2 regions of the Thermus sp. CCB_US3_UF1 genome follow, and region 2 is predicted to be linked to the other one. Evidence: riboswitches for the same ligand, from Rfam matches in the RefSeq annotation. Region 2 holds a riboswitch; the other holds the start of a gene.
The links. Region 2 has a riboswitch for cobalamin ahead of TCCBUS3UF1_RS04900 (ABC transporter substrate-binding protein). Riboswitches for the same ligand answer to the same signal wherever they lie in the genome.
Positions count from the first base shown of each region.

Region 1: it holds a riboswitch for cobalamin, as region 2 does, so the genes downstream of both, TCCBUS3UF1_RS01000 (acyl-CoA thioesterase) here and TCCBUS3UF1_RS04900 (ABC transporter substrate-binding protein) in region 2, are expected to answer to the same signal.

Region 1 covers NC_017278.1:228,736-235,928, reverse strand. The annotation lists gene TCCBUS3UF1_RS01015 (LAGLIDADG family homing endonuclease) at 1-969, opposite strand, end outside; gene TCCBUS3UF1_RS01010 (ribonucleotide-diphosphate reductase subunit beta) at 979-1,944, opposite strand; gene metE (5-methyltetrahydropteroyltriglutamate--homocysteine S-methyltransferase) at 1,928-4,078, opposite strand; gene TCCBUS3UF1_RS01000 (acyl-CoA thioesterase) at 4,075-4,437, opposite strand; cobalamin riboswitch at 4,601-4,736, opposite strand; gene TCCBUS3UF1_RS00995 (iron-siderophore ABC transporter substrate-binding protein) at 5,003-5,797, opposite strand; gene TCCBUS3UF1_RS00990 (IS256-like element ISTth4 family transposase) at 5,966-7,186, shown strand.
Region 2 covers NC_017278.1:977,322-984,514, reverse strand. The annotation lists gene TCCBUS3UF1_RS04925 (serine hydrolase) at 1-719, opposite strand, end outside; gene TCCBUS3UF1_RS04920 (SDR family oxidoreductase) at 724-1,461, opposite strand; gene TCCBUS3UF1_RS04915 (hypothetical protein) at 1,501-1,842, opposite strand; gene TCCBUS3UF1_RS04910 (ABC transporter ATP-binding protein) at 1,823-2,575, opposite strand; gene TCCBUS3UF1_RS04905 (iron ABC transporter permease) at 2,562-3,590, opposite strand; gene TCCBUS3UF1_RS04900 (ABC transporter substrate-binding protein) at 3,594-4,448, opposite strand; cobalamin riboswitch at 4,582-4,741, opposite strand; gene TCCBUS3UF1_RS04895 (ROK family transcriptional regulator) at 4,860-6,053, shown strand; gene TCCBUS3UF1_RS04890 (ABC transporter substrate-binding protein) at 6,010-7,193, shown strand, end outside.

The DNA.
Region 1 (7,193 bases), 750 kb from region 2:
CTTGTGGTATCCGGTTACGGTGTGCCTTCTGCCAGATTTCGTTATGACGGTGTATACGTCGGCATCCCTCTCTATGAGGTACATCGGTGAGGCTGGTACAGGCTTCTCCCCATCGAAGAGCGTGAGGGGTTTTCCCTCCCGGTAAAGGTCCTCCACCCTGCGTATGCCTTCCGAGGTCACCGCAAGGGAACTCCCCACGACGCAGAGGTTCGACCCATGGATCTCCACTCCAAGCCGCTTGAAGATCTCCGGCCGGGCCCGGTTGGCATTATCCCGGAAGAAGATGTAGGGGATGCCCACCTCGGCCCGGCTTTTGAGAACCTGGGCCCAGCGCTCCCGCTTCTCCCGGTCCCCTGCCACCATGGCCTCGAGCCAGGCGTCCCCCACGGTAACCCCCCAGAAGAGGGACTGGATCTCCGACCCCTCCCGCTGGATCCTGAGCCACTCCGGGAAGTCGGGGTGCTCGATGGGGATGTAGGCGGCGCACTGCCCCCTGCGGGTGGAGCCCTGGTTGAAAACCTCAATCACCCGGTCAAAGAGGCTGGCGAAGGCATAGGAGCCATTGGACTCCCCGTTGTCCCGGATGGGGGCCCCCCGGGGACGAAGGTTGCCCAGGTAGACCGAGGTCCCCCCTCCTTGCTTGCTCATCATCCCGATCTCGGCCACGGCCCTCAGGATGGAGGCGGTGTCGTCCTCCACGTAGGTGCCATAGCAGGAGATGGGAAGGCCCCGCCCAAGGCCGTAGTTGGCCCAGATGGGGGTGGCCAGGGAGTACCAGCCGCGGGCCATGTAGCGCTCAAACTTCTCGGCAAACCCCTCGATCCGGGTCAGGGCCTCGGCCCGCCTGGCGATCTGCCGCACCCGCTCCTCCACGGAAACCCCGGGGAGGAGGTAGCCCCGGCTCATGTAGAGCCGGGTCCATTCGTTGGCCCAGTACCAGGGTTCATACTCCCGCTTCGTCTTCCGCATGCCATCCTCCTAGAAAAGGCTTTCCGGATCGTAGCTCTGCACCCTCCGGGCGTAGGCCACGGAGCGCTTGTTGAAGAAGTCCACCTCTTTGTCCGCCAAAAGCTCCAGGGCAAACCAGTCCGTGTCCCGAAGGAGCTCCTCCTTCACCGCAAAGGGCCTGGGCAGGCCGTGGAGGGCCAGGACCTCGTTGTAGCGGGCCTTGAGAAACTCCCGCACCTCGGCGAAGGCAACGGCCTCGGGCTCCCCTCCGGCGAAAAGCCAGGAGAGGAGGTCCTCTTCGGCCCGGAAGAGTTCCTGGGCAAAGCCCAGGGCCTCCTCGTCAAAGCCCACGAAAAGCTCGGGCCGCTCCATCCTGAGCAGGCGGAGAAGCTCCACCCCAAAGAGCCCATGCAGGTTTTCCTCCTTGCTGGTGGCCTCGATGGCGTTGGAGATCCCCTTGAACCGCCCCTGGCGGCGGTTCAGGGCCATGAGGATGTAGAACTGGGAAAAGAGGGAGATGTGCTCCGTGAAGGCGGAGAAGAGGAGGAGGGCCAGGGCGTACTCCCGCAGGCTCCCCCCGCGGGCCCGCTCCAGCACCGAGGCCAGGAGGCGCTGCCGCGCCTTCAGGGGGGGCTCCTCCAGGGCCTTGGGGAAGGCCTCCGAGAGGGAGAGGAGGTCCAGGAGGTGGGCGTAGGCGTTGGCGTGGCGCACCTCGCTTTCGGCAAAGGTCATCCCCACCTCGGCCACCTCGGGCTTGGGGAAGACCTCGTAGACCCGGGCCCAGAAGAGCTTCACCGAAAGCTCCACCTGGGAGATGGCGAGAAGGGCCCGCCGGACCAGGGACCGCTCGGCCTCCCCCACCAGGGCGTAGTCCTGCACGTCGGCGGCGTAGCTGAACTCGGTGTGCACCCAGTAGCTGTGCCGGATGGCATCCCGGAAGCGGAGAAGCCCCGGGTACTCGTAGGGGCGGTAGTGGACCCTAGGTTCTGTGAGCATCCTCGCCTCCAAAACGGGCCCTAAGGCGCCGGGCCGCCTCCACCATGGCCTTCAGGTTGGCCTCGGCCTCGGGCCAGGTACGGGTCTTGAGGCCGCAGTCGGGGTTGACCCAGAGGCGGGAGGGGGGGATGTGGTCCAGGTAGGCGAGGAGCCTCCCCTCCATCTCCTCCGGGGACACGGCCCGGGGGGAGTGCACGTCGAAGGCCCCGGGCCCCAGGCCCAGGTCCAGACCCTCCAGGGCCCCCAGGAAGCGGGGCTCCTGCCGGGCGGCCTCGAGGCTCACCACATCGGGGTCCATGGCCTCCAGAAAGGGCCTCAAGGCGGCGTATTCGGAGTAGCAGAGGTGGAGGTGGACCTGCACCCCCGGCCCCACGGGCACCGCCCGCCGGAAGGCCTCCCGCACCAGCTCCAGATAGGCGGGCTGGGCCTCGGCCCGCAGGGGAAGCTTCTCCAGGAGGGCGGGCTCGTCGATTTGCAGGAAGCGGAAGCCTGCCCCCTCCAGGGCCCGCACCTCCTCCCCGATGGCCTCGGCCAGGTGGAGGACGGCCTCGGCGAAGCTGGCCCCCTCAGGCAGGTAGCTCCAGGCGGCCAGGGTGATGGGGCCGGTGAGGATGGCCTTCACGGGCTTGGGGGTAAGGCTTTGGGCGTAGCGGAGCTCCTCCAGGGCCAGGGGCCCCTTGCGCCGCACCGGCCCCGCCAGGATGGGAGGGCGGTAGACCCGGCTGCCGTAGGAGAGGACCCAGCCCGAGGGGTGGGTGTGGAAACCCTCCAGCCGCTCGGCGAAGAACTCCACCATGTCGCTCCGCTCCGGCTCCCCGTGGACCAGGAGGTCCAGGCCCACGGCCTCCTGGAAGCGGATGGTCCGGGCGATGGCCTCCCGTATGGCCTCCCCGTAAGCCTCGGGGGAAAGCTTTCCCGAGCGGAAGCGGGCCCGGAGGGCGCGTAGCTCCTGGGTCTGGGGGAAGCTGCCGATGGTGGTGGTGGGGAAGGGGGGCAGGGGGAGGTCCCTTTGCGCTTCCTTGCGCACAGGCCCCGGGGGACGGGGCCCGGGAGGGGGGGAAAGGGGAGGTAGCCTGGGGGGCTCCCCGGGGGCGCGCCAGGCCTGGGCCTCGGCCAGGGCCCCCTCCTCCCCCCGGAGGAGACGGGCCAGGAGGGCAAGCTCCCCAAGCCTCTCCTCGGCAAAGGCCAGCCGTCCCTCCAGACCCGGGGGCGGGGACCCCACCCGCCAGGGCAGGTGGTAAAGGGGGGCCCGGGGGGCAAGCCAGACCTCCCCCTCCCCCAAGGCCTCCCGCAGGCGGCGGGCCACCTCCAGGAGGGGGGTGCGCCAAACCCCCTGCCCCTCCACCACCCCCAGGATGGGCACCCTGGGGCCTCCCCGGGGGGCCTCGAGGTCCCGGCTTGCCGCGGCCCAGGGAAGGGGGTAAAGCCCCGCCCCCACCTCCGGCCGGGGGAGGAGGTAGGGGGTGAGGAGGGCCAGGGGCAGGGCCTCCAGGAGGCGGCCATAAACCCTTTCCAAGGCCGGGAGGTCCTCCTCGGCCCCATCCAGGCCCAGGGCCGGCTCCTCCAGGAGGGCCAGGGGGGCCCCTGCCCCCTTGAGTTCCCCAAGGAAGGCGGCGTAGACCTCGCCCAGGGCCTCGAGGTGGCGGGCCCGCTCCCCTCCCTCTGGAGGGTTTTGGGCCAGGCGGAGAAGGGTATAGGGCCCAAGGAGGTGGGGAAGCCCCTCAGGGTGCTTGCGGAAGGCTTCCAGGGGCTTGTTCCAGTGGGGCTTGTAGCGGGGCGCCTCGGGCAGCAGGGGGGCCAGGTAGTGGTAGTTGGTGCCGAACCACTTCCGCAGGGGCAGGGCCCCCTTGCCCCGGGCCAGGGCGTAGTAGGCCCCCAGGTCCTGGGGGTCTATGGGGTAGACCCCCACCATCACCGCCAGGTCCAGCAGGGGATCGTAGAGGCTCATCTCCCCCACGGGGTAGAGGTCCACATGGCGGCGGTAGGCCGCAAGCCGCAGGGCCTCCAACCCCTCTAGCCCCTGCCGGAAGGCCTCCTCCGACACCTCCCCGGACCAGAAGCCTTCCAAAAGGCGCTTATACTCCCGGTCCGGACCCAGCCGGGGAAAACCGTAGGCCAAAGTCCTCACCGTCATTCCTTCACCCCTTCCAGGGGAGGGACCGGCGCAGGCCGCCCCTCCCCATCCAAGGCCACCAGCACGAACCCACCCTTGGCCGCCAGGTACCTATCCCCCTCCAAGGGCTCCACCCAAAGCTCCACCGCCACCCGCATGGAGGTACGCCCCACCCCCACCACCCGGGCCACCAGCTCCACGATGGAGCCCAGGGGCACCGGGCGCTGGAAGTCCACGGCGTCGGAATGGACGGTAACCACCTTGCGCCTCGCGTGGCGGGTGGCGGCCACGAAGGCCGCCTGGTCCATCCAGGCCATGACCGTGCCGCCGAAAAGGGTGCCGTAGTGGTTGGTCTCACCGGGAAACACCAGGTGGACCATGCGGGTTTCCCGCACGCAAACCTCCTCTGTCCTTGCGGAAGGAAAACCTCCGCCCCAGGAACCTAAAGCCTAGCGGACCACAAGGGTTCCGCCCTACGGATTTTGGGGAGACTTGGGTCTAAGGTCCCACAGGCATCACCACCTTCACCCTTGCCTCGAGGGCTACGGGGCAGGACCGCGAAGCGGGTACTCGGGCTTCCGGCCAGGTAGGACCGGTTACCGTTGCGGGACAGCGCCGGACTCTCACCGGACTTCCCCCACCGCCAAGGGGCGTCCAGGCCTGTCGGCCTGGCATCGCGGCCAGGGCACCCCAGGTATTGGGCACCCTGAAGGGGAGGCTACCATGGGTTGTGTGGGGGGTCAAGGAGGATGGGCATCATCTCGATGTTAGGGCAGGAGGCCCACCAGGCCACACCCAAGGCTTCCCCCTTGCCCCCCCTCGGGAAAGGGGGGTCAAAGGCCAAGCTACCCCCGGGTCCCTGGGAGAAGGGCCCCAGGGCCCCTTCCCTAACCTATGTTCCAGGGAAGGCCCCGGGAATGGGGGTGAATGCAAGGCCACCTTGGCTCATGGTTTACCCCCCAGAAGGACCCGCAACGCCTCCTCCACCAGTACCCGAACCGAAAGGGGACCCCCGTAGGTCCAGGTGGCCGGATCCATGGGATGGACCCGGGCCCCCTGGAGGCGGAGCAGGGGCCCAATGGCAGGGTCAGCCAGGGGGTTGTTTCCCGGCTGGGCGATGAGCAACACCTGCACCCCTGGGTTCTCCCGCACCAGGCGCACCAGCCCTTCGGGCCCTACCCGGGAAAGACCGTAAGCCTCAGCCTTCCCCGTCCAGGCGTTGCGCAGACCCACGGCCTCCAGGACCTCGGAGGCCAAGGTGGAGCGGGTGAAGATGTTGTACACCTTGTCCCTGGCCCAGGCTTGCACCAGGAGGAAGGGCCTACCCCCGAGCCCCCTCTGCTCCAAGCGCTCCCGGGCCTGGGCCAGAAAGCGGTCTAAATCCGAGAGTATCCTCTCCCCCTCCTTGGCCTTGCCCACCAGCTGGGCATGGAGCAGGAAGTGTCGGCGCATGGCAGCAAGCTGCCCCTCCGAAGGCAGGTAATCGTAGAGGGCCGTGGGGGCGATGCGGGACAGCTCCGGATAGAGACGGCCTTGAAAGCCCGTGTAGCCCAGGATCAGGTCAGGCCTCAAGGCAAGGAGGCGCTCAAGGTTGGGGGCGGTGCGCCCACCTAGATCCGCGATCCCTTGGGGAAGGGGAACCTTCACCCATTTGGGGAAGTCAGCCAGGTCCGCCCCGGCCACAGGCCTAACCCCCAGAAGCAAGAGGTCTTCCAGAGGCCTCCAATCCAAGGCCGCCACCCGGTCAGGCACTTTGGAAAGGCAGACTTCCCCAAGGTCGTGGGGAACCCTTTCTCCAGGGCACGTCCCCTGTTGCGCCAGGGCGACGGCTGTAAACAGGAAAGCAAAGAAAACCCTACGCATCTTTCACCCCTCATCGGTCGTGTAAGGATTTATGTGTAAGGGTCCGTGTTTAATAGGGGGGCACACCTTAGCACGAGGAGGTGCCCCGTGGACCAGGATACCTTGCGGATCTTGCTGAGGGAAGCGGTGCGGGAGACAGTAGCCGAGGTTCTGCAGACGGTTCTGGAGCTGGACCGGACGGCCTTCTTGCAGGTGCACGGAGGCCGCAGGAACGGCTACTACCCCCGCAAGCTGGAGACCACCTTCGGCCAGGTGGACCTGAAGGTCCCTAGGGATCGGGAATCTCGGTATTACCCGGCTTTCCTTAAGCCCTACGTCCGCCGCCTGGTGGACGTGGGGGAAGTGGCGGTAGCCCTTTACGCCGCCGGGGTCAGTCAGCGCAAGGCGGCCGAGATACTGAGCCTGCTCTTAGGCCACCGCTACTCCCACGAGACCCTGAGCGCCCTGACGGACGAGGTCCTGGAGGCGGCAGGAGCCTTCCGCACCCGGCCTTTGCCCGAGGAGATGGCCTTCGTCTACCTGGACGGGCTTTCCCTAAAGGTCTTCAGGGAAGGAGAAGGGATCGTACGGGAAAGCGTGTATGTGGCCCTGGGCATCGCCCCTAATGGGGAGAGGCGGGTCCTGGGGTTTTGGCTGTTGCCCACGGAGAGCGCCCTGGGATGGGAGGGGGTCCTGGGGGAGCTTTGGCAGCGGGGCCTGCGGCGGGTATTGCTCTTCATCACCGACGGGCTGCCCGGGCTTCCTGAAGCGATCCGCAGGGTCTACCCTCAGGCGGAATGGCAGCGGTGCGTGGTGCACGGGGTGCGGTGGAGCCTGTCCCAGGTGCGGGCGCGGGACCGGGGCCTGCTGGCGGAGGACCTGAGGCGGGTGTACGGGGCGGAGAGCCGGGAAGAAGCTCTTGGGGCCTTGGAGGAGGTGAAGGCCGCCTGGGGTTCGCGGTACCCGGGGGTGGTGGGGCTTTGGGTACAGGATTCGGGGGCCTTCCTGCGGTTCTACGGGTACCCCAAGGTGCTTTGGCCGTACCTGCGGAGCACCAACCTGATGGAGCGGTTTATCCGGGAAGTGCGGCGGGGGACGAAGGTGCGGGACCACAAGTTTCCTAAGGAAGAGGCGGTGTACAAGCTTCTTTACCTGGAGTCGGAGAGGCAGGAAGGGAGGTGGGCAGAACGGAAACTAAAGGGGTTCTCGGAGGTGAAGGAGGTGCTGGAGAAGATGCTTCAGGAGCGGTATGCCCCCCGTACACAGACTCTTACACATAACTCTTGACACGACC
Region 2 (7,193 bases):
GCTTCCACGGGGATGAGGCGGATGCGCTTGCCCGTTTCCGGGTCCTGAGGGAAGGGTTGGGCCAGGCGGGCCGGGTCCTTGGCCCAGAAGCCCGCATCCTCCATGCCCAAGGGGCCGAAGACCCGCTCCCGCAAAAGGGCCTCCAGGCTCTTGCCGGAAAGGGCCTCGAGGAGGTGGCCCAGGACATCGGTGGCCAAGCCGTACTCAAAGGCCTCCCCCGGCTGGAAGCGGAGGGGAAGCCGGGAAAGGCCCGCCAAAAAAGCCTCCCGCGAGAGGTCAAAGCGCTCCACCCCCGCTTCCAGGTAAAGCCGCCGCACCGGGGAGGGGAAAAAGACCCCGTAGGGGAGGCCGGCGGTGTGGCGCAGGAGCTCGTAAAGGGTAAGGGGGCGGCGCAAGGGCTCCCAAACCACCTCCTCCCCCACCTCCCGCCCCACCCTAAGCCCGGCCAGCTCCGGCAGGTACTTCTCCACCGGGTCCTGGAGGGAAAGGACCCCCTCCTCCACAAAGGTGAGGGCCAGGGCGGAAACCCAGGGCTTGGTCATGGAGTAGAGGCGAAAAAGGGCATCCTCCCGCATGGGAAGGCCCTTCTCCGGGTCCAGGTACCCCCCTACCCCCAGGTAGGCCACCTCCCCTTCCCGGGCCACCAGGGCCACGAAGCCGGGCAGCAAGCCCTCAGCCACCAGGCCCCGCAGGTAGGCGTCCAGCCTGGCAAAGCCCATGGCCCTAGGCCGGGGCGGCCCCGATGGACCGCCCCCCATCCACGAAGAGGACCTGGCCGGTGATGAAGCTGGACTCCTCGGAAACCAGGAACAGGGCGGCATAGGCCACCTCCAAAGGCTTCCCCGCCCGCCCCAAGGGCGTGGCCGCAATGGCCTTCTCCCGCACCTTCTCCGGCACCTTGGCCGTCATCCGCGTCTCAATAAACCCCGGGGCCAGGGCGTTCACCCGGATCCCCCACCGCCCAAGCTCCAGGGCCAGGGTCCGCATAAGCCCCACCACCCCCGCCTTGGAGGCCGCGTAGTTGGCCTGCCCCAGGTTCCCCAGGTACACCCGGCTCGCCGTGAGCACGATGCTCCCCGGGTTCCGCTCCCGCATGGCCTCGCTCGCCGCCCGGGCCACCAGAAAACTCCCCGTGAGGTTCACCCGGAGGACCGCCTCCCAGTCCTCCAGGGGCATCTTCCAGTGGAAGTTGTCCCGGGTGATGCCCGCATAGTGCACCACCCCGTCCAGGCGGCCAAAGGCGGCCAGGGCCTCCCGGAAGCCCCCCTCCACCGAGGTGGGATCGGCCACGTCCATCACCAGGGGCATGGCCCCCGTGGCCGAGGCCGCCTCCCCCAGGGGGCCTTCCTCCAGGTCGCAGGCGATGAGCCTCGCCCCCTCCCGGGCAAAAAGCTCCAGGGTGGCCCGGCCAATCCCGTGGGCCGCCCCGGTGATGAGGATCACCTTGTCCTTGAGCCGCACCGCGCACCTCCTCACGACCGAACGGTCGGTAAGGGCACCCTACCCCTCCGCCCCCCCCTCCGTCAAGCGGGGCCAGCGCCAGGCGTAATAGGGGGTTTCCACAAAGGGGGGCGGCCCCCCCAGGTAGACCCGCAAGCCTGGCAGGACCAGGGTCTCCCCCTCCCACTCAAAGGCCAAGGGGTCCACCGCCAGGGGGTAGTGGAGCACCCCCTCCCGGGGAAGGCCCAGGCGGAGGCGCTCCGGGGGGGAGATCCGCCCCACCAGGAAGTAGCGGGCCCGCCTTGGGCCGCTTTCCGTGTAGAACTCCACCTCTTCCCCCAAGTCCAGCAAAAAGGCCCGGCCCCGCACGTAAAGCCGGGCCCTATCCGTCCAGGTAGACATGGGGCCTCCCCTCCAGGTGGGCCACCCGAACCCGGGGGCCGTAGAGGCTTTTCAAAAAGGCCTCGCTGAGCACCTCCCCAGGCCCCCCCTCGGCAAGAAGCCTTCCCCCTTTCAGGACCGCCACCCGGTGGGCCAGGGCCGCCTGGTTGGGGTCGTGGAGGACGGAGAGCACCCCCACCCCCAGCCGGGCCAGGCCCTGGAGCAGGGCCACCACCTCCCCTTGGTGCTCGAGGTCCAAGAAGGTGGTGGGCTCGTCCAGGAGGAGGTAGCGGGGCCTGGCCGCCAGGGCCCGGGCCAGGAGGACCCGTTGGCGCTCCCCCCCGGAAAGGGTGCCGAGGGGGCGGTGGCGGAAGGAAAGGGTCCCCGTCACCTCCAGGGCCCAGGCCACGGCCTCCCGGTCCTCCCGGGTCTCCCGCCCCCAAAGCCCTAGGTGGGGAAGCCGGCCTAGGCGCACCACCTCCTCCACCAGGAGGCCTTCCGGGTAGGGGCCGCTTTGGGGCAGGTAGGCGAGAAGCTGGCCCCGGCGGTAGCTCCCGTAGGCCCGAAGGGTACGGCCCTCCAGGAAGACCTCCCCCGCCTTGGGCCGGAGGAGGCCCGCCATCACCCGAAGCAGGGTGCTCTTGCCCGAGCCGTTGGGGCCAAGGAGGGCCAGCCACTCCCCTGGCCTTAGGGCCAGGTCCACCCCCAAGAGGGCGAAGGGGCCCCAGATGCCCTTGGCCTCAAGCCCGGCCACGCCGCCTCCACATCAGGTAGAGGAAGAAGGGCCCGCCCAGCAGGGTGGTCACCACCCCCACGGGGAGCTCCGCGGGCCGGGTGAGGGTGCGGGCCAGGAGGTCGGCCAGGGAGAGGAGGACCGCCCCCCCCAGGGCGCTGGCGGGCAGGAGGAGGCGGTAGTCCTCCCCCAGAAGCCGCCTCAGGACGTGGGGGGTGACCAGGCCCACGAAGCCGATGATCCCCGCCTGGGCCACGGCCGCCGCGGTGAGGAGGCTCGAGGCCATGAGGAGCAGAAGCTTCAGGGCCTCCAGGGGAAGCCCCAGGCTCTTGGCCGTCTCCTCCCCCAGCTGGAGGGCGTTGAGGACCCGGCCCAGGAGGAAAAGGCAAGGCAGGGCCAAGGCCAGGAAGAAGGCCAAGGCCTTGACCCCCGGCCAGCCCACGAAGGCCAGGTTGCCCAGGGTGTAGGCGAAGACGGCCCGCACCCGGTCCGCGTCCTGCAGCATCAGGTAGGTGGTGGCCCCGGTGAGAACGCTCCCCACCACCACCCCCGCCAGGACCAGCTCCCCCGTCCTGGCCACACCCCCAGCCAGGAGGAGGGTGAGAAGCGTGGCCAGAAGGGCCCCAAGGAAACCGAAAAGGGTGGCGGAAAGGGGCAGGGACTGGAAGACGGCGTGCTGGGCAAAAGCGGGGGAAAGCCCACCCAGGAGGGCCGCCAGGAGGGCCACGGCGAAGGCCGCCCCTGCGGCCGAACCCATGAGGTAAGGGTCGGCCAGGGGGTTGCGGAAGAGGCCCTGGAAAGCCGCCCCCGCCACCCCCAAGGCCGCCCCCACCAGCATCCCCCCCAGGACCCGGGGCAGGCGCATCTCGGTGACGATGGGGTTTTCCCCCTGGCCCAGAAGGGCCCGGAGCACCTCCTGGGGGGGGAGGCTCACCGCCCCCAAGGCCACCCCTAGGACCAGGGCCAGGCCCAGGAGGAGGAGGAGCCAGGCGAAGACCAGGCTCCGCCTCAGGGCCAGGGGAAGGGCCTGGGTCATGGCCTACCGTCCGTGGAAGCAGTCCACCAGAAGCCTAAGCCCCTGGGCCACCCGGGGGCCGGGGCGGGAGAGGAGGCTGTCCTGGCCTCCGGTGAAGACGCAGATCCGCCCCCTTTGCACCGCGCTCACCCGGCTCCAGCCCGGGCGGGTGCGGAGGGTTTCCTGGGCGTTGGGGTAGGTGGCCACGATGACCTCGGGGTTCTTCTCCACCACGAACTCGGGGGCGATCTTGGGGAAAAGGCCCAGCTCCTTGGGAACGATGTTCACCCCCCGGGCCTTGGCGATGAGCACCCCGATGAAGCTCTCCGGCCCCACGGTGTAGGGGGTGGGATCGATCTCGTAGTACACCCGGGGACGGGCCTTGGCCTGGGCGGCCCGGGACTCCTCCCCGTAGACCTCCCGCTGGATCTGGGCCACCAGGCGCTCCGCCTGGGCCTCCATCCCCAGGAGCCGGCCCAGGGTGCGGGTGGTGCGGAAGATGTCCTCGTAGGTCTCGGTGCGCACCGCGTAGACCGCAAGCCCCGCCCGCTCCAGGGTCTCGTAGAGGCGGCCATACTTGGAAACCAGCACCAGATCGGGCTTCAAGGAAACGATGAGCTCGGGGTTGGGGTTGTAAAGCCCCCCGGCCTTGGGCAGGGCCTTCACCCTTTCGGGCCAGTCGGAGTAGTCGTCGGTGGCCACCAGGCGGTCGCAAGCCCCCAGGGCGCAAAGGGTTTCCGTCACCGAGGGGAGCATGGAAACCACCCGCTTGGGGGGGGCCTTCAGGGTCACCGTGCGCCCCAGGTCGTCGGTGAGGGTAAGGGGGAAAGCCCAAGCCAAGGCCAAGAAAACCGCCAAGAGAGCCAGTACCCTTTTCATGCCTACCTCCCTAAGGCCGCTAGGGCCAGGCCCGGGGGAGGTAGGGAAAACCCCTGCCGGGAAAACGGCAGGGGCGCATACCGCGGGTGCACCCCCATCGCTCCCCCCATCCGCGTGAGGTGCCCGCCCATGGGGCATGGCGGGCGGCCCTGGCAGGTATTCGGGCTTCCGGCCTGCGGCGGAAGGCATGGTGCGGGGCCGGTTACCGTTGCGGGACAGCGCCGGACTTGCACCGGACTTCCCCACTTTAAGCCTGGACTACGCGCCCAGGCACCAGGGCAACGGGACCTGGCTTTAGGGCCCTAGCGGGCCTTAAGAGGAGGCTAAGGCCAAGCTTGGCAAAAGGCAAGGGCTTGACGGGAAACCCGGTGGGTGATTTACTTAGTCCTGAGAACGAACTAAGGAGGTGGGGTGCGCAAGGGGGATACGCAGGAAATCCGCAGGCTCAACCGCCGGGCCATCCTGGGCCACCTGCGGCGGGGCCCCCTCACCCGGGCGGAGCTTTCCCGCCTTACCGGCCTGGCCAAGAGCGCGGTGAGCCGCCTGGTGGACGAGCTTTTGCAGGAAGGCCTCCTGGAAGAGGGGGCCTTCACCTCACCCCCTGTGGGCCGCCCCGGCACCCTCCTCCACCTGCGCCCTCGAGCCCGCTTCGCCCTGGGGGCCGAGGTGGGGGTGGAGGGTACGGTCCTCCTGGCCCTGGACTGGCGGGGGGAGGTGCTTTGGACCCTGGAGTGGCGCCACGCCCCCCAAGCCGGGCCCAAGGAGCGCCTGGAACGGCTTTGGCAGGAGGTCCTCCCCCGGGCCCAAGGGGCCTTGGGGCTGGGCTTCACCCTGCCCGGGGTGGTGGTGGGGCTACGCCTGCTCAAGGCCCCCAATCTGGGCTGGGAGGACCTGGACCTAAAGCCCTTCCTTGCCCCCCTGCCCTTCCCCGTCCTGCCGGAAAACGACGCCAAGGCCTCGGCCCTCTCCGAGGTGTTCTTCCACGGTGAGGCCAACCTGGCCTACCTGGTTCTCAGCACGGGCCTGGGGGTGGGGGTGGTGGCCGAAGGCCGCCTCCTGCGGGGAACCGGGGGGGCGGCGGGGGAGGTGGGCCACTGGCTGGGGAGCGGGGAAACCCTTTGCGCCTGCGGGCGCCGGGGGTGCCTGGAGCGGGAGCTGGGCCTGGGGTCCCTCCTGGCCCGCTACCAGGCCCTGGGGGGGAAGGCAGGGGACTGGGACGCCCTGCACGCCCTGGCCCGGGAGGGCGACCCCTTGGCCCTACAGGTCATCCGCCAACTGGGCGAGGCCCTGGGGCGGTTCGTGGCCAACCTGGCCGTGGCCTACGACCCGGCCCGGGTGGTGGTGGGGGGGAAGGCCGCAGAGCTCTTCCCCCTCTTGGAAGAACCCCTACGCCAGGCCCTCGAGGCCCACGCCTTTTTGCCCACCCACCGCTCCCTCCCGGTGCACCCCTCGGCCTACGGGCATCTGGCGGCGGCGGTAGGAGGGGCCAGCCTGTTTCTGGCCCGCTTCTTTGAGCTGGGCGGCCTGTGGGCGGAAAGCCCACGTCGCAATGGAGGTAGGTATGAGGAAGTGGCTTTGGGCGATCGGCATGGTATTGGGGCTTAGCGCCCTGGCCCAGACGGGCAAGCTGGAGATCTTCTCCTGGTGGGCGGGGGACGAGGGGCCGGCCCTCGAGGCCCTCATCCGGCTCTACAAGCAACGCTACCCCAACGTGGAGGTCATCAACGCCACGGTCACCGGGGGCGCCGGGGTGAACGCCAAGGCGGTGCTCAAGACCAGGATGCTGGGCGGTGACCCCCCCGATAGCTTCCAGGTGCATGCGGGCATGGAGCTCATCGGTACCTGGGTGGTGGCCGACAGGATGGAGGACCTCACGGGCCTCTTCCGCCAGGAGGGGTGGCTCCAGGCCTTCCCCAAGGGGCTCATTGACCTGATCTCCTACAAGGGCGGGATCTGGAGCGTGCCGGTGAACATCCACCGCTCCAACGTCATGTGGTACATCCCCGCCAAGCTGCGGGAATGGGGGGTGAACCCGCCCCGCACCTGGGCCGAGTTCCTCTCCACCTGCGAAACCCTCAAGCGCAAGGGCCTGCAGGCCCCCTTGGCCCTAGGGGAGAACTGGACCCAGCAGCACCTCTGGGAGAGCGTGGCCCTGGCCCTCCTGGGGGCGGACGGCTGGAACAACCTCTGGAACGGGAAGCTGAAGTTCACCGACCCCAAGGCGGTGGCGGTGTGGGAAACCTTCGGCAAGGTGCTGGACTGCGCCAATAAGGACGCCGCTGGCCTCTCCTGGCAGCAGGCCGTGGACCGGGTGGTCCAGGGCCAGGCGGCCTTCAACATCATGGGGGACTGGGCCGCGGGCTACATGGCCACCACCCTGAAGCTCCGCCCCGGCACCGACTTCGCCTGGGCTCCCTCCCCCGGCACCTCGGGGATCTTCATGATGCTCTCCGACTCCTTCGGCCTGCCCAAGGGGGCCAAGAACCGCCAGAACACCCTCAACTGGCTCCGGCTGGTGGGCTCCAAGGAGGGGCAGGACACCTTCAACCCCCTCAAGGGTTCCATCGCCGCCCGGCTGGACTCCGACCCGGCCAAGTACAACGCCTACGGCCAGTCGGCCATGAAGGACTGGAAGTCCAACCGCATCGTGGGCTCCCTGGTCCACGGGGCGGTGGCCCCCGAGAGCTTCATGAGCCAGTTCGGCACGGTGATGGAAATCTTCCTGCAGAGCAAAAACCCGCAGGC